2 regions of the Paenibacillus sp. FSL H7-0756 genome follow, and region 2 is predicted to be linked to the other one. Evidence: predicted binding sites of a transcription regulator. Region 2 holds the regulator's gene; the other holds the start of a gene.
The links. Region 2 encodes NrdR, which represses ribonucleotide reductase genes. Its sites were predicted from a motif close to AACACNATATATNGTGTT; they were not measured.

Region 1 (11,966 bases), on a different contig from region 2:
AAGCTATATGAAAATAAGGCATGTTTCGTTTTGTTCATCTGGTTTCTTCCGGCTCCTCTCCCTTGCGGCCAGAGCAGGGGGGATGGGAAAGCTGCTTCCCCATCCCCCGTTATCCTAGCCTGTATCTCTATCCCTAACCTTCCGTCTATTTGGCGAACTTGCCGCCCAGAGCAGCGGGATCGAAGCCAGCATCCGGCTCGGCCTTCACGCCGTCATTCGCAATCACACTGTCCAGTGCAGTATTATAACGCTTGTTCAGATCAGCGATAATCGCCTTCAAATCGCCGCCGTTCAGCATATATTTGAAGAAGGCGTCATCCGATTTCATTCCTTCCGGTGCTACAGACGGATAGACCGGCCACACTCCATCGTTCTTATTCGGCAGGAAGCCTTCAATGCCGTTCACATCCGGTGTCTTGGCTGCTGCGCTAATAGATGGAACCATGGAGATGCCGAAGCCTTTTTCCTGATAATCCGTCAGCACCTGATCGCCGTACATGAACTCCATGAACTTCCAGGCTGCTTCTTTGTGCTCTGATTTCGAGCTGAGCGCCAGCCACTGGCCCCCGAGGAAGCCGGAAGCACCCTTCACATTGCCGTCGATGGTAGGAACCGGAGCTGCCGCCCAGTCAATCTTGGCCGGGAATTGATTCTTATAGACGCCCGGCTCTGAGGAGTAGGACATATACATTCCGATCTTGCCTTCGGCAAACTGTGCCCGCAGCGGATCAATATCCAGCGATTCTACACCCGGCAGCATGCTGCCGTCGTCCTTGATCTGCTTAAAGGCATTGATGATCGGCTCGAAACCGCTGAAGTCGTAGCGGGCCGTCTTGAAATCATACCCGAAGCCGCCATAGCCGCTCATCTCTGCAATCACCCGTGCCGAACGCGCGAACGCACTGCCGGGGCTCTTGAAGTTAAGGGCGAAGCCGTAAGCGCCGTCCGCTTTGCCGGCTGCTGTCAATTTCTTGGCTGTATCCACCAGCTCCTGCAGGGTAACCGGCGGCTGCTCAATGCCCGCTTTGGCGAACAGATCCTTGTTGTACACCAGACGCATCGTCGTTCCATAGTTCGGCAGACTGTAACGCTTGCCGTCGAATTCGTTCAGATCCGGCATGGCCGGGAATTTCTCCTTCAGCTCATCGTTTAGGAACTCGTCAATCGGAGCGAGAAAGCCTTTTTTGTAGAAAGTCTGGATGGTATTCTCCTTCACCCGGATCACATCCGGTGCATCGGAGGTCTGGAAGGACAGATCAAGCGCAGTATCGAAGTCATCGCCCTTGACGACCAGTTCCACCTCAATCCCGTCCTTATTAGATGCGTTGAACTCGGCCACCTTCTCCTTCACGAAATCCGCATCGTGGCGGTCGCCTGTCCAGTAGCTGATTTTAGTTTTTTCCCCCGAACCAGCTTTCGCCCCGTCTCCTGTGCCTTCAGCTGCATTGCCGCCGCCACTGTTACCGTTGCCGCAGGCTGCTAAGCCAAGTGCCAGGACCAAACTCAGAGATGTCATTAGCGTACGCTTCATCATTGGTAGTTCCCCCTTATATATCCCTTCTGTATTCGCTTACAAATTGATTATAGACGGATTGGCGCATCGGGATAAGGCGGGTAAGCCCACATTAAGGGCAGATATTTGCAGGAGTTCTATACAGATAAGGGAGGTAATCTCCGCCCTGCGGAAATCCCTCCCTGCTGATTTCTATTCTTTTCCAAGATAATGCAATTTGAACTCGGACGGGGTCATGCCGGTATATTTCTTGAACACCTCGCTGAAATAGCGCCTGTGCTCATACCCGAGATCCTGGGCAATCTCCTGAACCTGCCGGCCGCTAATCAGCATCGCCTTCGCCTTCTCCATCTTCTCATGCATCACATACTGCTGGAACGAAATCCCCTGCACCTTCTTGAACAGATTGGAGAAATATCCCTGGCTAAGGTTAATCTGCTTCGCCATCTGCTCCAGCGACAGCCCCGTATCCAGATGACTATGAATATATTCGACGGCCTGGCGGATAATCCGCGTGGACTCCAGGGAACGGGCCTCCGTAACTAGTGTACAAGCCTCCCGGCACAGCCAGGACAGCAGCTCCCGGATATCCTGCAGGGAAGGATGCACCTGATTCTTCATGGCGGCAATTCTGAGTTCCAGCGGCTCCACCTGCCCGTAAGGGAACTGCTCCAGCAGGACCCGGCAGATCCTGGAGCTCAGCTCATAGCCGACACTCTCAACATAACGCGGATCAGGCAAAAGCCCGCTGTCCAGCAGCTCCGAGAACAACTGGTCCAGCACCTGCAGGCCTTTGGCAGAATTGCCGGAACGCAGGGCAAACAGCAGCTCCTGCTCGGCGGCGGCGGAATAGCTGTGGAGCGAGAGCGGTTTATTCTCGATATTGCTATAATGATAGACCCCGTTGCCCCCGGTATAGAAATGATACCCCAGCGCGCTAAGCGCCTGTCTGTACGCTGTACCCAGCTCCTGAATCGCCGCCTTGCCGAGGCCCACGCCAATTGAAAGGGTATGACGCGAGAAGCGGCTTACATTCATGCAGCAGGCCTCCGTAATCAGCGCGGCGGTCTCCGGGTTCGAGCCGTTCATGATGCAGATGTACCGGTCTGTCGCCTCCCGGATAATAACGCCGCGGGTCAGGGCGGAAATCGTCTCTTCGAGAATATTGTGCAGGCTGAACCTTAGCAGCTCGACCTCCTGCACAGGCTGGCCGCTCAGCTTCTCCGCGAAATGATCAATCTCGGCGACAAACACGAAGAAATCATGCTGGTCCAGCGGGATATCAAGGTAGGCCCAGCGGGAACGGGCATCCGCCTCTGTCGTCTGGTGGTGCAGCAGGAAGGTGAGATATTCCTGGCGGAGGATGGGCAGACTTTCTCTGATTTTGGCCTCCATCGCAGTAAGTCTGGCGGTCTCCTGACGCTCCTCCCGGCACAGCTCCCTGGCCTTCAGCACTGCATTCACAATCTCCTCCAGGGAAAAGGGCTTCTTCACAAAATCAAGCGCCCCCAGCCGGATGGCCTCCTGGGCATAAGAGAACTCCGAGTAGGCGCTGAGAATAATAATCTTACAGTCCGGCAGCACCTCCAGAATCGCCCGGGTCATCTGCAGGCCGTCCATTCTTGGCATCCGGATATCCGTCAGCACAATGTCCGGCCGGGTCTCGCGGATGAGCTGCAGTCCCGCTTCACCGTCAAGCGCCGTCCCGGTGATCTCAATACCGTGCTCCTGCCACGGCGGCTTGCGCGAGACCATGTCCACCACACTTTTAATATCGTCGATTACACATAATTTGAATCTTTCCGGCTCCATGCCTCATCGCTCCTCCCCTAACGGAATCCACAGATCCGTCCGTGATCCCTTACTTGGCTCACCGCTGACGTCCATACGGGCTTCGGCCCCGTAATACAAGGCCAGCCGGTGCCTGATGTTGAACAGGGCATAGCCTTTTCTGGACTGCGGGGCTATGTCCATCCCCTGCTTGACCTGTGCAGCATCAAGCCCCCGTCCGTTGTCGGTAATGCAAATATGCAGCAGCCCCTGCTCCCGGCTGACCGTGATGTCTATCCTGCCTCCTATTGTCCGGTCGCTGAATCCATGCTGAATGCTGTTCTCCACCACCGGCTGCAGGATAATCTTCGGCAGCAGGCAGGACAGCAGGGCTTCGTCCTCTACCGTCACCGTGTATTCAAACAGTCCTTCATAGCATTTCTGTTGAATGGCGAAATACTCCCGCATGTGGGACAGTTCATCCTCAAGTGTAATCAGATCCTTGCCTCCGCTGAGCCCGATCTGGAACATCTGCGATAAGGACAGGATCATCTCATTCACATCGTCATTCTCGCCCATGACCGATTTGCAATAGATGGTATTGAGCGTATTGTACAGAAAGTGCGGCTCCATCTGCGCCGTAAGGGCACGGATCTCTGCATGCCGCTTGCCCTCCTCCTTGGTCTTCACATCCGCAATCAGCGTCTTAATCTCCGACATCATCCGGTTGAACTGAAAGCCGACCTGGGCCACCTCGTCCTCATAACGGCTCTCATACACCACACTGAGCTGGTTCTCTTCGACTCTGCGCATCAGCCGCCGCAGCTTGAACAGCGGCTTCAGCAGCACAGATGTCAGCTGATTGGAGATCAGCCAGGTGGCCAGCAGGAAAACAACGATGACATAGAGAGTGATGCGCTGCACCCGCTGCAGCTTGCCCAGCAGCTGGTCCCGTGACTGCATACCGGAGATGATCCAGTCGGGTGATGAGGCTGAGCCTGTATAATTAACCAGATATTCCTTGCCGCCGTAGCTGTAATAGTGATCCTGCGGATCGGCTGCTGTCCCGGCTTCGGGAAGCACCGGCTTCCATGGGAACCTGCCCCGGAACGGCCAGCGGGATTCCACCACCGCCTCTCCTTCCCTGCTCACCAGATAATAATTCCTCCCTGCTTGTTCTCCGCCTGTATTCAGCAGCTCATCTATCCGGCCCTCCCTGATATTGACCACAATAAATACATTGCTGATCGGCGTGTAAGGGTATTCATAAATTCCCCGGACTACGAAGGAAACCACCCGCTGGCTGCCCGTGAACAACCGGTCATAATGTCCTTTGGCCCAGTAGCCGCCCGGCTGCTCCTTGCTCAGATCATATAATTCCGAACCGTAGAACGAGTTGTCCTGCGCCCGGATCTGCGTAGTGGAATAGAAATCGCCAATCGGGGTAACGATCAGCACATTCTCAATGATCGGCTGATTGAACGTTGCCTGGGAGAGCACATATTGCAGATCCGACAGATGCACATAATAATTCGACACATCATGGCTGAACACATCGAGCATCATCTTGCGGTACGCATCGCTCAGCATCAGGGACTGCACGGACAGCGCCACATCATTCAGGCGGGAATCCAGCAATTGTGCCGTCTTGCTTACCGTCTCCCGGCTGCCGGCGTAGGCATTGTCCTCGATCTCCTGCGCAGCAATCCAGTACGAGAAGGTACCCATTGCACCGATGGACAGCGTGATCAGCACGATGAACGAGAACAGAATCCTCTGCTTAATGGATATCCGGTAATACCTGCCGGCGATCTGCCGCCAGAGCTTGCGGCCATAGGCTGTCAATGTATTCATAGCTTTCCTTTCTGAAGCATGTACCGTATACCTCCCTTTAGTTGTCCGTTCTTGTCACTTGTACCATACGGCTGCTACGGCCCGGCGTCAAGATAACTTGCTCGTTAGATAGCAGAAGTTAAGTCCAGAAAGGGGAAATCAAAAAACCGCTAAAATCCTTGTATAATCAAGGTTTTTAGCGGTTTCCCGGTCTTTTCCAATCCCGTAAGGGTTCCCGGCATCCGGGCAAAATAAAGCCTTATGGGGACGTTCATACCGCCTGTTGCTATTCCGGCTTAGCCGGAGGCTGCACCGAATCGCCTTGCTGCAAGGAAGGCGGGAATCTGTAGGTGATGGGGATCGCGCCGTCCGTGTCGTTGATCAAAGAGAGCATGATCTTCGCTGCCTGCATCCCCATCTCGTAGGCGGGCTGGCGGATCGTAGTAATATCGGGATTATAGATCCGGGCGAATTCTGCATCGTCAATGCCGATCACTGACAATTGGCTGGGGATGGAGATAGCGTTGCGGTTCGCATATTTAAGAATCTCGCCCAGCACCAGATCATTGGCGGCAAGCAGCGCGGTCGGCGGCTGGGGCAGCTGTAACAACTCATCCATTGCGGAAGCGATATCTTCGCGCGACACACTACGCATATACGAATCTAGCAGCGGCAGACCTGCTTCCTCCATCGCTTTTTTGTAACCGCTCATCCGCTCTTTGCGCGGGGTAATCGCATGTACGCCAAGCGGCAGGGATAGAATTGCAATCGCTTCATGGCCTTGGGTGGTCAGCTCCCGGATAGCAGTCTTCACCGCCATTTCATTATCCAGCAGCAGGCTCTGGGTCGTAATGCCGTCAACCAGCCGGTCCATGAAGACCAGCGGATATTCTGCTTCAATTAATCGGGTGTAAGGCGCAGGCTGATCTCCCGCCGGGAAAATAATCAGGCCATCCACCTGACGGGCAACCAGCGTCTCTACATAGGTATTCTCCTTGTCCGCATTCTCATCCGAGTTGCAGATAATCACCTGGATGCCGTGGCGCTGCAGCTCATTCTCAATCGCCCGGATGCACTGAATGGACAGTGAATAATCTATATTGGCTACAATAATGCCAACCATATGCGTGCGGTTCTGCTTGAGGCTGCGGGCAAGCCCGTTGGGCTGGTAGTTCAGCTCATCGATAACCTCGGCAATGCGGTTTTTGGTCGCCTCACTCATATACTTGAACCGTTTATTCAAAAATTGCGAGACTGTGCTTTTCGATACGCCCGCTTTCTGGGCCACATCCTCAATAGTCAGCTTCTTCATTGATCCCGCTCCACTCTTCGATATCGCACTCCAGAAGTAAACATTAACCAAGTTTACTTAGAGAGATTATCAAAAAGTATAGCTTTTTTTTAGTAAATTATCTATAAGATCCACATAAAATAATTAGGAACTCCCGTCACTTCCCAGTCTTGGCAGGATCAATCTGCTGTCCATGTTCCTGATAAAACCAATCATAATACCACTGCTGGCCGAGGAGCAAGATGACATCCGCTTTCCGTTTCTTCCCGTTCACTTCATAAACTGCCGTCTGCTGCTGGCCTTGAACGTCGATGCCGATTTTGCTGTTTATATTCTGTACCGCTCCAGTAGCAATATTGTACAGACTGCCATGAATGTCATAACCATTCTTATTATCATCACTGTAATATACAAGCAGCATCTCGCTATTATATTTATCAATAGCAATAAAGGATCTGTACAAGGAATATTTGTCACCTAAGCTGCTTAAATCTAACAGTTCCTGCGGGGTTATTGTTTCACCTGCTGCGGCTGATTTTAAATTCAAAACGGTTAACTTTTCAGGTGTCATTCCTATCCCTTTCCCCAAGGTGATCGTCCCGATACCCAGCACTATATAGTCCCCTCCATCACAGATCCCCGTAAGCTCATAATAACGCTGCGAACCGCCTGCATACAGCGGTAAGGTGTAGATCCGTTTAGCCGTAGCTTCAGATAGCTCGGACTGGCCTTTTGGTGAAAGATACAATGTGTAAGGTTCCGTAGGATGGGTGTACTTGGGCTTGCTGTAATTGACCATCGGAGGCGGGGGCGACCAGACAATCCCGGCGTTGGTCTCAACGGCACGCGCACGCGTCTTGTCTCTGTCCAACGATAAGGGCATGTAATACTTCCTTCCGCCAAGCTCGAACTCTGCAGAACCAACCGGCGGGTTGTAAGCTTGCGGCGATGCTGGTGAAGCAGCGTTCTGCGTAGCCGAAGGTGACACCGCCGGCATAACCACAGCCGCTCCCGAGCCAGGCTTAAAGACCGCTGCCAGCCTCCCTGCCGGATCAAGCCCGGTCCCTGGGCCAAATGGCCAGACCAGCGCGCCAAGCAGCAGGATGGCTGCCAGTCCGCCGAAGGCAGCCATACGGCTGAAGCGGCGGCCGCTTGTACGATTAGAGGATTCATGGGCAGCCTCTTCAATCCGCGCCATAAGCTGTGGCGTGAATCCCGGTTCTACAAGCGGACTTCGTCCGGCTTGCTTATACCAGTCCTTCTCCCCGCTCATCACCTTCACTTGCTCATGCTCTTGTCTTGTCTTCACTGGTCTTCCTCCTTCATCGCTGCTCTCACTTTCATTCTGGCCCGTCCGAGCCTGGATTTGACCGTCCCCTGCGCGATTCCAAGCAGCGCGGACAGCTCAGCGACTGACAGATCCTGCTGAATGTCCAGCACCAGCACCTCCCGGTACTTGTCCGGCAGCTCCATAATGATCTCCCAGATGCGGTTCGCGTACTGATTGCCGATAGCCTCTTGTTCTGCGGACAAGGCGCCCCCTTTATCCTGATGGCTGCCCAGCGGAACGAACCTCCGCCAGAAGCTGCTCTTCCTTAAGCTGAACGCGGTGTTGCGGGTAATGGTGAGCAGCCAGGTTTTCAGAGTGGACTGCCCCCGGTACTTGCCGATGCTCTTGTAGGCCTTGAGGAATACCTCCTGGCTGATATCATTCGCCTGCTCCCGGCTGCGGGTTAAGAAAAAAGCATAATTCCATACATCCTGCCCGTAGGTCTCCATCATCTCGCGCAGCGATACCGATGAGGCACAGGTCATGCTATACGTTAGTTCTTTACTCTGCATGTTCTCTCCCCTCTCACCTAATAAGACTCCTGCCGACCGATATGGTTCCCTGTTATTGAAAATATTGGGGCACGCATCTGCTCAATTAGCCCCTGTTAGCTGAAATCAAGTGTACAAAATACAACAGATCTGATCCCCCAAAAAATTGGAGCAGCGTCTAATGTACGAAGTGCCATCAAAACTCCATCCGCCGACGGCAGAGCGCTTTCAAATTTTATAGCCGCCTCCCCTTCTCCAAATGCCCCATTCGGACCATTCCACAGCCCCGCAAATTGCTTAAAAAAAATACTAATTAATTATAAGAGAATAGAATGCAGGCGGGGCGTGGGATTGGCGATTTGGAGAGGCATTTTGGGCGGCTGTGAGGGCTTGTTCACCGCTTGACTTTTCAATATATGGTATATAAAATGATTAAGCATTACTAAATATAGTGTATATAAGAGCTAAGCCCATAAATCTAGTAAATCCGCTATTCTTTATTTGTCAAGTAGAATGGGCTACATGTTATAGGAGGTTAGGAGCCATGTTGATTGCTTACGATTCCAAGACCGGCAACGTTAGAAGATTCATTAATAAACTGAAGCTTCCGGCAGTTCAAATCGAAGAGCATATGACGATCGACGAGCCTTACGTGCTTGTTACATACACCACCGGATTTGGACAGATTCCAGAGAAGGTATCAACATTCCTTGAACGAAACCATTCCAGGCTGAAGGGCATCGCCGCGAGCGGCAACAAAAACTGGGGTGAGCTATACGCGCACAGCGCAGATCTGATTGCACAGCGTTACAACGTACCGGTGGTCGGCAAGTTTGAATTGTCGGGAACATTTGGTGATGTACAACGCATAAAACAGGAGGTGGACCGGGTTGCGGCATATTGAACTGAACAACATGTTGATGAAGAGAGACGAAAGCGGCTTTTTCCAATTGGATAAGGACCAGGAGGCGGTAGCTGAGTTCATGCGGGATGTGGAGCGGCGCAGCCTGACCTTCACGGATACCAAAGCCAAGATTGATTATATGATTGCCAATGATTACTACGAGGACCTGTACGACCGTTACTCCGCTGCTGAGATGGAGGATGTCTACCGGATCGCCCATGACTATAATTTCCGCTTCCCTTCCTATATGGCGGCTTCCAAGTTCTATACCGACTATGCCGTCAAAACCAATGACCGTAAGCAGTACCTGGAGCATTATCCGGACCGCGTAGCGGTAGTGGCTCTGCATTTGGGCCGGGGCAACGTGGAGACCGCCCGCACACTGGCCCGCTCGATGATGGAACAGCGCCTGCAGCCGGCGACACCAACCTTCCTCAATGCCGGTAAAAGCCGCCGCGGCGAGATGGTCTCCTGCTTCCTGCTGGAAATGGATGACTCGCTCAATTCGATCAACTATGTGCTGAATACCTGCATGCAGCTGTCAAAAATCGGGGGCGGCGTTGCCGTCAATCTGTCCAAGCTGCGCTCGCGCGGTGAGACGATTAAGGGTGTTGAGGATGCGGCCAAAGGCATCATGCCTGTCCTGAAGCTCATGGAAGACGGCTTCTCCTATGCGGACCAGATGGGCCAGCGTAAGGGTTCGGGCGCGGCTTATTATAATATTTTTGGCTGGGATGTACTGGAGTTCCTGGACAGCAAAAAGATTAACGCCGACGAACGGACACGCCTGAAGACGTTGTCTATCGGTCTGATCGTGCCTAACCGCTTCTACAAGCTCGCACAGGATAATCAGCCGCTGCATGTGTTCGCTCCTTACACGGTCTATCAGGCGTATGGTACGCACCTGGATGACATGGATCTGGACGTCATGTATGATACTCTGCTTGCCGATCCGCGCGTGAAGAAAAGAATCGCCATGAGCGCACGCGACATGCTGACCAAGATCGCCATGATCCAGCTTGAATCGGGCTATCCCTATATTATGAACAAGAGCAATGCCAACGCTGCTCATGCCCTGCGGGGTGTGGGTCAGATCAAGATGTCTAACCTGTGTACCGAGATTTTTCAATTGCAGGAGACTTCGGAGATTAATGACTACGGACAGCAGGACGAGATCCGCCGCGATATCAGCTGCAACCTGGCTTCCCTGAACATCGTGAACGTGATGGAGCACGGTAAGATCCGTGAATCCGTACATGAGGGCATGCTGGCACTGACGGCTGTCAGCGATATGACAACGGTATCCAACGCTCCAGGCGTGGCTAAGGCGAACAAGGAAATGCACTCCGTGGGTCTGGGCGTAATGAACCTGCATGGTTATTTTGCCAAGAATAAAGTCGCTTATGAGAGTGAGCAGGCCCGTGATTTCGCACGCACCTTCTTCATGACGATGAACTATCATTCGATTGAGAAAAGCATGGAGATTGCCGCCGAGACCGGCGAGACGTTCTATGGCTTCGAGCAGTCCGACTACGCCAGCGGCGTATATTTTGACCGTTATCTGACTACAGACTACCGTCCGGTTACGGCAAAAGCGCAGGAGCTGTTCGAGGGAATCTACATTCCTACTACAGAGGATTGGAAAGAGCTGCGTGACAAGGTGATGAAGCACGGCCTGTACCATGCTTACCGTCTGGCAATTGCGCCGACTGCGAGCATCTCCTATATCCAGAATGCTACCTCCAGCGTTATGCCGATTGTAGAGCAAATCGAGACCCGCACATACGCCAACTCGACCACCTACTATCCGATGCCTTACCTGCGTCCGGACAATGTGTTCTATTATAAATCCGCCTACCAGATGGACCAGTTCAAGGTCATTGATCTGATTGCGGAGATTCAGCCTCATATCGACCAGGGTATTTCAACAGTTCTGCATGTGAACAGTGATGTCACCACCCGTGAGCTGGCCCGTTCTTACCTGTATGCGGCGCACAAAGGGCTGAAATCCCTGTACTACACCCGGACCAACAAATTGTCTGTCGAGGAATGCCTGGCCTGCTCCATCTAAGAGGGGCACAGGTACAGAAAGGGAGAAGATACGATTATGAGCGCAATCCAAGCGGTGAACTGGAACCGTCCCGACGACGATTTCTCGCTGATGTTCTGGAACCAGAATATTATGCAGTTCTGGACCGATGATGAAATACCACTATCCGATGACAAAATGTCCTGGCTCACGTTGAGTGAGATTGAAAAGGACTCCTATATGAAGGTGCTGGGCGGACTGACCCTGCTGGATACGATTCAAGGCGGCGTAGGCATGCCGCAGATTATGGAGCATGTGGACGGCTTGCAGCGCAAGGCGGTCCTCGGCTTCATGGGCATGATGGAGCAGATTCATGCGAAGTCGTACAGCAGCATTTTCACCACACTGGCTTCAACGGAGGAGATTGACGGGATTTTCCGCTGGGTGGAGGACAATACGTTCCTGCAGTTCAAGGCGGAGACGATCTCGGAGTATTATCAAAAGATTGAGACGAAGAAAGACCTCTATCTGGCGATGTCCGCCTCGGTCCTGCTGGAGAGCTACCTGTTCTACAGCGGCTTCTTCTACCCGCTCTATCTGGCCGGACAGGGCAAAATGACCTGCAGCGGCGAGATCATCGACCTGATCCTGCGCGATGAGAGCATCCACGGCGTCTATGTCGGGGTGCTGGCGCAGGAGATTTTCGAGGAGCTGTCCGAAGAAGACCAGAGCGATGTCTACGAGACCCTGGTCGGCCTGCTCCGTCTGCTCCACGCGAACGAGGAGCAATACACCGAGCAGATCT
Region 2 (11,966 bases):
CTCGGAGAAGAATCCGCGCGAGATGGACAACCACTCTACCCGCGAGGAGGAGCTGCTGGCCGCGAAGGAAGGGATTGGCCGGGCGATCCGTTACAGCGATACGTTAGACCGCGAAATGATGTATGTGGCAGGTTCCGTGTCCTCGGATCAGGGCTTTAACGGGTATATCCGGCTGTCGATGGGGCTGGATACCGTATCCGAAGGACTGAACCGGGCGTGGATGATCATGGCAGGGGGGCTGGTGCTGCTGTTCATTGCCGCAACCTTGGTGAGCTACAAAGTGGCTTCCAGTATGACCTCACCGCTGGAGCAGATCACCAGAGTGGCGCGGCGGATTACCGATCTGGATTACGATGCCCGGGTGCCGATGAAGCGCAAGGATGAGATCGGCCAGCTGGCAACAGCCATTAACGCGATGGCCGACAGTCTCCAGGCCCAGCTGAAGACTATCCGCGACAATGAGGATCTGCTGCAGAGTGTACTCGACAATATGACCGGCGGCATCGTGATGATTAACGAGGAAGGGGAGATTGCCCTGCTCAACCGGGCCGCCGAACGGCTGCTCGATGTGAAGCACAGCGAGATGACCGGACATTCCTACAAGGAGATTAAGCATCATTATGAGCTTACCCGGCTGATTGATGATGGCGTGTCCGCAGGTGAGCCTATTCATGAAGAGCGCAGCATTTATAATCCGGTGGAGCGGATTGTGCGTCTGGACGGGGTGCCGATGATCCAGGACGGCTGCTCCCGGGGGATGCTGTTCCTGCTTCAGGAGGTTACTGAGATTCGCAGACTTGAGAAAATGCGCAGCGAATTCGTCGCCAATGTCTCCCATGAGCTGAAGACCCCTGTCGCTGCGGTAAAAGGCTTCGCCGAGACCCTCCTCGGCGGGGGCGTTACGGATGAGAAGACAGCGCGTTCGTTCCTGCAGATTATCTACGATGAGAACGAACGGTTGAACCGGCTGATCGGCGACATCCTGGAGCTGTCCAAAATCGAATCCAAACGCGTTCAGCTGGAATGCTCCCCGGTTCATCTGATCGAGTTCTTCGATTCTGTGCTGGAAACGCTCAGTAAGGTGGCGGAGAAGAAGAAGATTACGCTCAGCTCGGATGTGCCTGCGGAGTTATTCATTGAGGGAGATGAAGACAAGCTGCGCCAGATCTTCATGAATCTGCTCTCCAATGCGATCAACTACACCCAGGACGGGGGCAATGTCAGAGTGACCGCCGTGAGCATCCAGAAGAAGGATGGCACCGAGAGTGTGCGCTTTACAGTCAGTGATACGGGGATGGGGATTCCGCGCAAGGATCTGCCCCGGATCTTTGAACGCTTTTACCGGGTGGACAAAGCCCGCTCCAGAAGCTCCGGCGGAACCGGCCTTGGTTTATCTATCGTGAAGCATCTGGTCGAGCTGCATCGCGGATCTATTAATGTAGAGAGCGATCTGGGCATCGGCAGCTCGTTCATCCTGGAATTGCCGCTGCTGCAGGAAGAGAATGAATAACTCTGCGGAGTCTAATAGAGAATAAATTTATGATTTTACACTAAGTTAACATTGTGGTGCTATGATGTGCATGTGTGCAGTTTTGTAAAATTAATAACCTATGAAAAGACGGGGGAACCTATGGCACAACGATTGCTTGTCATTGAAGACGAACCGACACTGGCCCGGCTGCTGTCTTATAACCTGACACAGGAAGGCTACGAAGTGACGGTGGAGGATCATGGAACGGCAGGATATGACCGTGCGACTAGAGAACCTTTTGAATTGATCGTACTGGATCTGATGCTGCCCGGCATGAACGGCATTGACATTCTGGATAAATTGCGTGGACAAGGCATCCGCACACCGGTGATCGTGCTGACGGCCAAGAATGCGGAAGAGGATGTGGTCCGCGGGCTGAAGTCAGGGGCGGATGACTATATTACGAAGCCCTTCGGCGTATCCGAGCTGCTGGCCCGGGTCAGCGCAGTATTGCGGCGGATCTCCGGCATTGCCGAAGAAGCTCCGCCCGAGACAGCAGTATCTGCATCGACGATTATTCTCGGACAGCTGGAGATCTATCCTGAGCGTTATGAAGTCTCACTGGGCGGACAGAGCATCAATCTGCGGCCGAAGGAATTTGAAGTGCTGTTATATCTGGCCCGCAAGCCAGGCGTCGTTCTGACGCGGGATGATCTGATGAATGCGGTCTGGGGCTTCGACTATATCGGAGGTCAGCGTACCGTTGATGTGCATGTCAGTTCCTTGCGCAAGAAGCTGGAGCTTGACCCTGAATCCGTGCATATCGATTCCATTCGCGGCGTGGGCTACAAACTGGTCGTCAACAAAAAAAGAACACCTGTCATCTAACATGGCGGTGTTCTTTTCACAAGATAAGCACCTTCTCCTCCGCTCCCTGTCTTACTGCACAAGGATTTTACACTGCGTTAACAATTCTCTGGAGCTCTATTTACACTGAAAGCTTATCATGGGGAACGAAGATGATGAGAAGGAGACAACAGAAACTAATGAAATCCATCATTGACATAGAGAAGCTAGATCTCTACTATGAGTCATTCCATGCCCTGAAGAACGTGGATTTGCAGATTCCGGAGAAGCAGGTGACCGCTTTTATCGGACCTTCCGGCTGCGGGAAATCCACACTGCTGCGTACTCTTAACCGTATGAACGACATGATTCCCGGAACACGTATTGAAGGTAAAGTAAATATCGGCGGCAAAAACATCTACAGCGACGAGATCGAAGTGGAGAGTCTGCGCAAGCAGGTGGGGATGGTGTTCCAGCAGCCCAATCCTTTTCCCAAATCGATCTATGATAACGTGGCTTACGGCCCGCGTCTGCACGGTGTGAAGAGCAAAGCCGAGCTGGATGTCCTTGTAGAGCAAAGCCTGCGCCAGTCCGCGCTCTGGGAGGAAGTGAAGGATTTCCTCAAGAAGTCTGCCTTAAGTCTGTCCGGCGGGCAGCAGCAGCGTCTCTGTATTGCCAGAGCCCTTGCCGTACAGCCCGATATTCTGCTGATGGATGAGGCGACGTCAGCGCTCGATCCGGTGTCCACGCTCAAGATTGAGGAGCTGGTCCAGGAGCTGCGGGATAAGTATACGATTGTAATGGTCACGCATAATATGCATCAGGCCGCCCGGGTATCGGGACGCACTGTATTTTTCCTGAACGGTGTCATTGTGGAAGCTGCGGACACGGAGCTGTTATTCTCCAACCCGAAGGATTCCCGCACAGAAGACTATATCTCCGGCCGCTTCGGCTAAGAATGGCTGCTTCGTAAGTCTTAGGTTCACTCCGTTCACCCGATATGACCATATGTTTTTGAGGAGGAGCACTTTCGATATGATTCGCAGAAAAGAATTCGACAAAGATCTGGAAGAACTGCGTACCCTGCTGCAGCAGATGGGCGAGCATGTAACGGATGCCCTGGATGGTGCGATACTGGCCCTGCAGACCCTTGATACGGCACGGGCGCAGGAGATTGTCAAAGCGGACCTGCGGCTGAACGCCATGGAAGACCGGATTATGGAGATCGGCTCACGGCTGATCATCACCCAGCAGCCGGTGGCGAAGGATCTGCGCCGCATTATTGTAGCCTTTAAAATCTCCAGCGATCTGGAGCGTATGGGCGATTTGGCACTGGATGTAGCCAAGGTAACGATGCGCATCCAGGGGCAGCAGCTGATCAAGCCGCTTGTGGATATTCCGCGCATGGCTGAGCTGGTCACGATCATGACCACGGAGGCGATTCAGTCTTATCTGGACGAGAATACGGATCTGGCCTACAAAATGGCGCAGGATGACGATCAGGTAGATGGCCTGTACAGCGCGATGATTAACGAACTGTACACGTATATGGTTCAGAAGCCTGAAACCGTGAATCAGGCGATGCTGCTCACACTGGTTGGCCGTTACATTGAACGGATTGCCGACCATGCCACGAATATTGGCGAGAGTGTAGTGTATCTGGTTACAGGTAAACGTCCGGATTTGAACCAATAACCGCATAATGTTGGCGCATAAATACAGCTAAGCAGAGCTCTGCGCCTTGAACGTCAGACAGCAAGCCACCTCCCCGGGGCTTGCCTTTTTTTGTTTTAAAGCGCGCGTCACTTGGCAAACCTGTATTCCATACCATTAGCAGCAGCTAAAGGCCGGAGCAGGTGTGGATCTGTGGCCTCAGGTTCTTTTTTGTACGGAGCATATGGTACTATGTAAAGAGAAAGCAAGATAAAGGCGAGGTGCTAGTGTGGACAAGCTGATACTCATTGATGGAAATAATATCATTTACCGGGCGTTCTTCGCCATGCCGCCGCTGACGAATACAGCGGGACAGCAGACGAATGCGGTATACGGTTTCACGACGATGCTGCTCCGTCTGCTGGAGGAGCATAAACCGACACATATGATTGTGGCCTTCGACGCGGGGAAGATTACTTTCCGGCATGAAGGCTATGAAGATTATAAGGGCGGACGCCAAAAGACCCCGCCGGAGCTGTCCGAGCAGTTCCCTTTGCTCAAAGAGCTGCTGAAGGGTCTGGGAGTTCCGCAGTTCGAGATTGCCGGCTACGAGGCTGACGATATTATCGGCACCATCTCCAGGGAAGCGGATGCCGCCGGCCGTCAGGTGATGATTGTGTCGGGGGATAAGGATATGCTGCAGCTGGCTTCCGAGCATACCACCATCGCGCTGGTGCGTAAGGGAGTTACGGAAGTGGAGCTGTACGGGCCTAAGCAGATCCGTGATAAATATGATCTCACCCCTGAGCAGATTATTGATCTGAAGGGGCTGATGGGCGATGCCAGCGACAATATTCCCGGGGTGCCGGGAGTCGGGGAGAAGACGGCGCTTAAGCTGCTCCAGCAGTTCGGATCGGTGGAGGGCGTGCTGGCCGGAACCGGCGAACTGAAGGGGAAGATGAAGGAGAAGCTGGAAGAACATGCGGACAGCGCTATCATGAGCAAAAAATTGGCGACGATCTACCGTGAGGTTCCGCTTGAGCATACCTGGGAGGATATGGTGTTCAGCGGTATTGTTGCCGATACGGCGGGCCCTGCCCTGGCGAAGCTGGAGTTCAAATCCCTGCTGGAACGCCTGTCGCTGAGCGCCTATTCGCATGCGGCGGACGGCGGTCTGTCCGGCCCCGCAGCGGTGGAAGCGGCAGAGCTTACGATTACCATCGTTGACGAAGCCGGAATAGAGAAGCTGGTTCAGGCACTGCCGGACATCTCCGCCCTGCATGTGGAATCTAACGGCGAGAACCCGCACCGCGCCGAAGTGATCGGCCTCGGGCTGTCTTCGCCGGAGCAGCATTACTTTGTGCCTTTTGCCCTGCTGAAGAGTGAGGCGGCAGCACCCTTGCGTGACTGGCTCGGTGACGAGCAGGCACCGAAGAGCGGGTATGATCTGCACCGTGCCGATCTGGCGCTGCATTGGCAGGGGATTGCTTTTGCCGGGGCTGCTAACGATGTTCAGCTGGCCGCTTACCTGCTGGACCCGACTGAAGCGAGCCAGAATCTGAATGACCTGACCACGAAATACGGCCTGCCCCGCTTGTCGCCGGATGAGGATGTTTTTGGCAAAGGGGCCAAATATAGAATTCCTGAGCTTGCAATTCTCGGTGAGCATGTCGCCCGCAAGAGTGCGACTGTGCTTGGCATTGTGCAGAAGCAGCAGGAGGAGCTGGATAAGACGGACATGACCGGTCTGTTCCAGGACCTGGAGATGCCGCTATCACGGATTCTGGCCGATATGGAGAAGCAGGGCATTGCTGTGAACAAGGATGATCTCATTCAGCTCGGCAAGGAATTCGAAGCCCAAATCTCCCGGCTGGTCACTGAGATCTACGCCGCCTGCGGAACCGAATTCAATCTGAATTCTCCGAAGCAGCTGGGCGAGGTTCTGTTCGTGAAGCTCGGTCTGCCGGTTGTGAAGAAGACGAAGACCGGATATTCGACCGATGCCGAGGTACTGGAAAAGCTTGCGCCTTATCATGACGCCGTGCGCCTGATTCTGCAATACCGCACCCTGGCCAAGCTGCAATCTACGTATGTCGAAGGTTTAATGAAGGAAATTTCGCCGGAGACCGGCAAGGTACACACCTTTTACCGGCAGACTATTGCGGCCACAGGCCGGCTCAGCAGCCAGTTCCCGAACCTGCAGAATATTCCGATCCGGCTCGAAGAGGGCCGCAAGCTCCGCAAGGTTTTTGTTCCCTCCGAACCGGGCTGGTCGATTCTGGCAGCGGATTACTCGCAGATCGAGCTGCGTGTGCTGGCGCATATCTCGGGCGATGAGCGGATGAAGGAAGCTTTTGTCGAGGATATGGATATTCATACTAAGACTGCCATGGATGTATTCGGCGTCCTTGCGGAAAGTGTGGACAGTAATATGCGCCGGTCCGCCAAAGCAGTTAACTTCGGAATTGTGTACGGCATCAGCGATTACGGCCTGTCGCAGAACCTGAACATTCCCCGTAAGGAGGCAGCCCGGTTCATTGAACAGTATTTCGAGGTGTTCCAAGGTGTGCGCCGTTACATGGATGATATTGTGGTCGAGGCCCGTAAGCAGGGGTATGTGACTACGCTGCTGGAACGCCGCCGTTATCTGCCGGAGATCAATGCGAAGAACTTCAATCTGCGCTCCTTCGCAGAACGTACCGCGATGAATACGCCGATTCAGGGAACCGCTGCGGATATTATCAAGCTGGCCATGGTTCATATGGACAAGGCGCTGCATGAGCGCGGCCTGAAGAGCCGGATGCTGCTCCAGGTACACGATGAGTTAGTGTTCGAGGTGCCGGAGGAGGAGCTGGAGCAGATGAAGCAGCTGCTGCCCGAGGTGATGGCCGGAGCGCTGCAGCTGTCTGTTCCGCTGAAGGCAGAGGTAAGTTATGGCAGCAACTGGTACGAAGCGAAATAGGCTCCCCGCGCATGGCAGATATCCGGTATAATGGAGTGGAGGTGAGCCATGATGCCGGAATTGCCGGAAGTCGAAACAGTCAGAAGAACACTTAATGAGTTAATTACAGGCAAGCAGATAGAGCATGTCACCGTCCGGCTGCCGCGGATTATTCAGCGCCCGGATGATATTCAGGCCTTTGCCCATATGCTGGCAGGCCATAGTGTGGTTACAGTTGAACGCAGAGGCAAGTTCCTGCGTTTCGTATTTGACGGGCTGGTGATGGTCTCCCATCTGCGGATGGAGGGCCGTTACGGCGTGTACCGTGAGGGCGAGCTGTTGGACAAGCATACGCATGTTATTTTCCATTTCACAGACGGGACAGAGCTGCGTTATACGGATGTGCGCCAATTCGGGACGATGCATCTGTTCCAGCCGGGAGAGGATCTGCAGCTGAAGCCGCTGAACAAGCTGGGGCAGGAGCCGCTGGATGCCGATTTCACGCTGGAACGGTTCAAGGAGATTGTCGCGAAGCGGAGCACTAAGATCAAGCCGCTGCTGCTCAATCAGGAATATATAGTAGGTATCGGCAATATTTATGTAGATGAGTCCCTGCATCGTGCAGGAATCCACCCGGAGGAGACCGCGAAGTCCCTCACGGAGGATCAGCTGGCCAGGCTGCACCATGCTATTGTCGCAACACTGACAGAGGCTGTGAATGCCGGAGGCTCCTCCGTGAAGTCGTATGTCAACGGCCAGGGGGAGAGCGGAAGCTATCAGGATCAGCACAAGATCTATGGACGGAAGGATCAGCCTTGTGCTGCCTGCGGCACACTGATTGAGAAGAGCGTGGTCGGCGGACGGGGAACGCATTATTGTCCCACCTGCCAGCCCGTACCTGTACAGATTCTGTAGTTTTTATTTAGAGTCAGCGCTGCATTTACCGCCCTTTTCCGGGCCAGTTACACCTGAGTTATAACCGTTCTGTATAAAGGCAGGCACTTACTGCCCGTCCCGCCCATATAATGTGTGAAGATTGCTGATTATGGCGAAACGGAGCTCCGGCTTGGATGCTTAATCCACCGGCTCCGGTTCTTCACGGGAGGGATTGCGGGTGCTGAGCCCATTGTTGTCTTTGCTGTTGCTTGCGTTTGCGCTTAGTCTGGATGGATTTGGTGTAGGCATTACATATGGACTGCGTAAAATGAAAATCCCCTTGCTTTCCATTATCATTATTTCGCTCTGTTCAGGGGTAGTCATTTATGGTTCTATGCAGGTCGGCGTGCTGCTGGCCAAGGTAGTCTCGCCGAATGCCGCTTCTAGTGTCGGAGCGGTTATTCTCGTCTTAATGGGCTGTTGGTCCCTGTTCCAGATGCTGACGCAGAAGGAGAAAGAAGAGACTGCGTCTGCGGCCGCAGAGGGCCATTCCGGACAGGAAGTCAGGCTGGAGACTGCTGCTGCCGCACAGAGTGCCGAGACAGTGCTGAAGCCGGCTGTGTTCTCGCTGGAGCTGCGCCATCTGGGCGTGGTGATACAGATTCTCCGCACACCGTCTTCCGCTGATATGGATGCTTCGGGGAGCATCTCCTCCATGGAAGCCATGATTCTGGGGATCGCGTTATCGCTGGATGCCTTCGGGGCCGGCCTCGGTGCGGCACTGCTCGGATTCAGCCCGTGGTCCACCTCGCTGATGATCGCTGTATTCAGCGGAACCTTTTTGCTGATGGGAATGAAGACTGGACTGAAATTATCCGGCAGCTACTGGATGAAGCATGCGGCTGCGCTGCCCGCGATATTATTAATTGTAATGGGTATAATGAAGTTATTATGAGGTGAGTACATGATTATAGGCTTAACCGGAGGCATAGCTTCGGGGAAAAGCACCGTGTCTGCACTGTTTGTCCGCAAGGGAGCTGCACTGGTGGATGCCGATGTCATCGCCAGAGAGGTGATGCTCCCCGGACATCCGGTGCTGGCGGCAGCGGTGGAGGCTTTTGGAGACCGCATCCTTTTGCCTGACGGTTCGCTGGACCGGGCGGGTCTTGGTGAGATTGTCTTCCGGGACCCGGAGGCGCTCAAGACACTGAATAACCTGACCCATCCGGCAATCCGCAGGGAGATCAAGGACAGAATGTATGCGCTTGAGCAGGAGAATCCGCAGCGGCTGGTCATTGTCGACATTCCGCTGCTCTACGAATCAGAGCTGGATTCCTTATTTGAGCAGATTATTGTGGTCTATGTTCCGAGAAGGGTGCAGTTAGCCCGCCTCATGGAGCGCAGCGGAATGAAGCTGGAACAGGCTGAGGACCGGCTGAGGTCGCAGATGGATATTGAGCTGAAGCGCAGGAAAGCGAATTATGTGATCGACAATAGCAGTGATCTGCAGTCTGCCGAGCTTCAGGTTGCCCGGTTGTGGGACAGGCTGGGCTTGATATGATGAAGTGGTTACGTAAAAAAAGAGTCCTGCTGCTGTTGTTCATCGGCTTCACCGCGATTCTGTTTCTAGGCTCCAACTGGATGTCATGGTTTTATCCTATTCATTATAAAGCAGAGATCCGCCAGCACAGCCGGACGTATGAGATGGACCCGTTCCTGGTGGCATCCATTATCCGTGTGGAGACCAATTATAAGACCGGACGCGAATCTAAAAAAGGAGCACTCGGACTGATGCAGCTTATGCCGGATACCGCCAAGTGGGCGCTAGAAAAGGCCAAGCTTCCTGAGGTATCGCTGGAACGGCTGAAGGAAGAGCCCTCGTCCAACATTGAACTGGGTACCTGGTATTTGTCTACGCTCTCTAAGCAGTTTGACGGCAACCGTATAGCAGTTATCGCCGCCTACAATGCCGGACCCGGCAAGGTGCAGAGCTGGCTGGATGAAGGGCAGTGGGACGGAACAGAAGCCTCTGTGAAGGACATTCCGTTCGGTGAGACCCGTCATTACGTGCAGCGTGTGATTTATTATTATGATCAATACACCGAGCTCTACAGTGAGTTCTAGGATGAGTTCTAGAGTGCCTGTTACTTCTGCTGCTGTTATGTAAAAAGAAGCATCAAACGGCCGGAGCCGTTCGATACTTCTTAGGCAAGCTTATGTCGTGTGGGCAGGTATTATTTGTACTGACCTGCCAGTTGCTGTTCAGCCAGGGTTACAAGACGTTTAGTGATGTAACCACCGATCGAACCGTTTTCGTAAGAAGTTTTATTGCCTTGGTATCCGTCTGGGGAGAGGGTGATACCTAGTTCCTGGGCAACTTCATATTTCAGTTGTTCCAAGGCACCGCGTGAGTTTGGAGCTACCAGGTTATTGGAGTTGTTATTTTGGCTCATTGCTGTTCACCTCCTATCGGTTGGTAACTGTATTATGTGCCGGACATGTCAGATTCATAACAACAAATAAACGGTGTTTTCTGGAAATTAAATGATGCCCGCATAGCCCTTGTGTATCAAGGGACGGGGCCTAACCATTCTAATGATGAGGAAGTGAAGAAGCTTATGAAATGTCCTTACTGCGACCACACCAATACCAAGGTCCTGGACTCGCGCCCTGCCAACGAGAATAAGTCCATTCGCCGCAGGCGGGAATGCGAACTGTGCAGCCGCCGTTTCACCACCTTCGAGATGATTGAAGAGACCCCCCTGATTGTGATCAAAAAAGGCGGCAGCCGTGAAGAGTTCAGCCGTGACAAAATCCTCCGCGGCCTGATCCGCGCCTGCGAGAAGCGTCCGGTCCCTGTAGAGCGCCTGGAGGTCATCGTATCTGAGGTGGAGAAAAGCCTACGCGGCATCGCTCTCGCCGAGATCGAGAGCCGCCAGATCGGCGAGCTGGTCATGGAGCAGCTCTACCCTGTCGACGAGGTAGCCTACGTCCGCTTCGCGTCCGTGTACCGCCAGTTCAAGGACATTAACATGTTCATGAAGGAACTGAAGGGACTGCTGTCCAAGACTGAGGAGCTGGACGGGCTGTAAGCTTCGCCGTTTAGAAGTGAAGGATTCGATTGGGGTAGTGGGGCTGGCCTTGAGGTTGAGAGGTCAGTTCCCGGGTGGAGCGTCTTGTATCAAAATTAATTTCGGAAAAGTGTTGACACTGAAAGCAGATTTCTGTATTATATAGAAGTCGCCTACGAAACACATTGATGAATAAGCGACTTGAGCTTCTCGCTCAGATCAGATTTTAGAATACATAATGTAATTCTAAATTGGCAAAATTGTAAAAATATGGGGCCATAGCTCAGCTGGGAGAGCGCATCGCTGGCAGCGATGAGGTCAGGGGTTCGATCCCCCTTGGCTCCACCAATTTCATACGGACTCTTAGCTCAGTTGGTAGAGCAGTAGACTCTTAATCTATTTGTCCAGGGTTCGAGCCCCTGAGAGTCCATCACATGAAGAACGGCAGAGATGCCGTTCTTTTTTTGCTTTTAAATAAGATGTTTATGAATTTTGTAGACGGTTAATATATAATTTGTATTCGTCTACACATCGAATTTATTTTGACGTATAATAAATACAGACATTGATGTCGTGACATTTCTAGTTGGGGGGGTATGCTTCGGATGGCTAATGAAATGAATCAGGCGGCAATTGTGAAGGTGAAATCATGGATGGCGGAGAACGGCAGGTCCATTCAGTGGCTTGCTGATCAAATCAAGGTTAGCAAGGCTTTGATGGGGCATATTCTGAGCGGTGAGCGTCAGTTCCTGCCTAAACGTATGGTGCAAGTCGCCGGTGTGATGGGAATTACTATAGAACAATTACTGGCTCCTGAACAAGCGGAAGAAAAGGAATATACCCTAAGTTTAAGGGGAAATGCGGATTCGCGAATTGCTAAACGGCATTTGAATATTTTACTGAATGCTATTCAGAATAGCCGTCATTTGGAAAAGGAATATGTGGAGGTCGGACGATAATGCCCTCCATAAAACAGCAGTCTGAACAAATGGGTGAAAACTTTGCATATGAAGTGCTGACTGAACAGATTGGAGCGCTAACCTTTATTGGGTCGGGAGTCGAAGAAAAATTGCGGGAACATGCCTCTGTGATTTATCAAAATATCCCG

Region 1: a site for NrdR is predicted at 8,667-8,684, ahead of nrdI (class Ib ribonucleoside-diphosphate reductase assembly flavoprotein NrdI). Genes of this name have one in related genera too.

Annotation. Positions count from the first base shown of each region.
Region 1 covers NZ_JBBOVT010000001.1:2,662,909-2,674,874, reverse strand. The annotation lists gene NST04_RS11800 (carbohydrate ABC transporter permease) at 1-38, opposite strand, end outside; gene NST04_RS11795 (ABC transporter substrate-binding protein) at 146-1,534, opposite strand; gene NST04_RS11790 (response regulator) at 1,706-3,325, opposite strand; gene NST04_RS11785 (cache domain-containing sensor histidine kinase) at 3,329-5,137, opposite strand; gene NST04_RS11780 (LacI family DNA-binding transcriptional regulator) at 5,403-6,428, opposite strand; gene NST04_RS11775 (hypothetical protein) at 6,565-7,716, opposite strand; gene NST04_RS11770 (RNA polymerase sigma factor) at 7,713-8,249, opposite strand; gene nrdI (class Ib ribonucleoside-diphosphate reductase assembly flavoprotein NrdI) at 8,773-9,132, shown strand; gene nrdE (class 1b ribonucleoside-diphosphate reductase subunit alpha) at 9,119-11,203, shown strand; gene nrdF (class 1b ribonucleoside-diphosphate reductase subunit beta) at 11,240-11,966, shown strand, end outside.
Region 2 covers NZ_JBBOVT010000003.1:1,651,289-1,663,254, forward strand. The annotation lists gene pnpS (two-component system histidine kinase PnpS) at 1-1,510, shown strand, start outside; gene NST04_RS32955 (response regulator transcription factor) at 1,631-2,359, shown strand; gene pstB (phosphate ABC transporter ATP-binding protein PstB) at 2,518-3,273, shown strand; gene phoU (phosphate signaling complex protein PhoU) at 3,353-4,012, shown strand; gene polA (DNA polymerase I) at 4,260-6,932, shown strand; gene mutM (DNA-formamidopyrimidine glycosylase) at 6,984-7,826, shown strand; gene NST04_RS32980 (manganese efflux pump) at 8,026-8,742, shown strand; gene coaE (dephospho-CoA kinase) at 8,752-9,348, shown strand; gene NST04_RS32990 (lytic transglycosylase domain-containing protein) at 9,348-9,911, shown strand; gene NST04_RS32995 (alpha/beta-type small acid-soluble spore protein) at 10,022-10,240, opposite strand; gene nrdR (transcriptional regulator NrdR) at 10,406-10,879, shown strand; tRNA gene NST04_RS33005 (tRNA-Ala) at 11,131-11,206, shown strand; tRNA gene NST04_RS33010 (tRNA-Lys) at 11,216-11,288, shown strand; gene NST04_RS33015 (helix-turn-helix domain-containing protein) at 11,464-11,817, shown strand; gene NST04_RS33020 (ImmA/IrrE family metallo-endopeptidase) at 11,817-11,966, shown strand, end outside.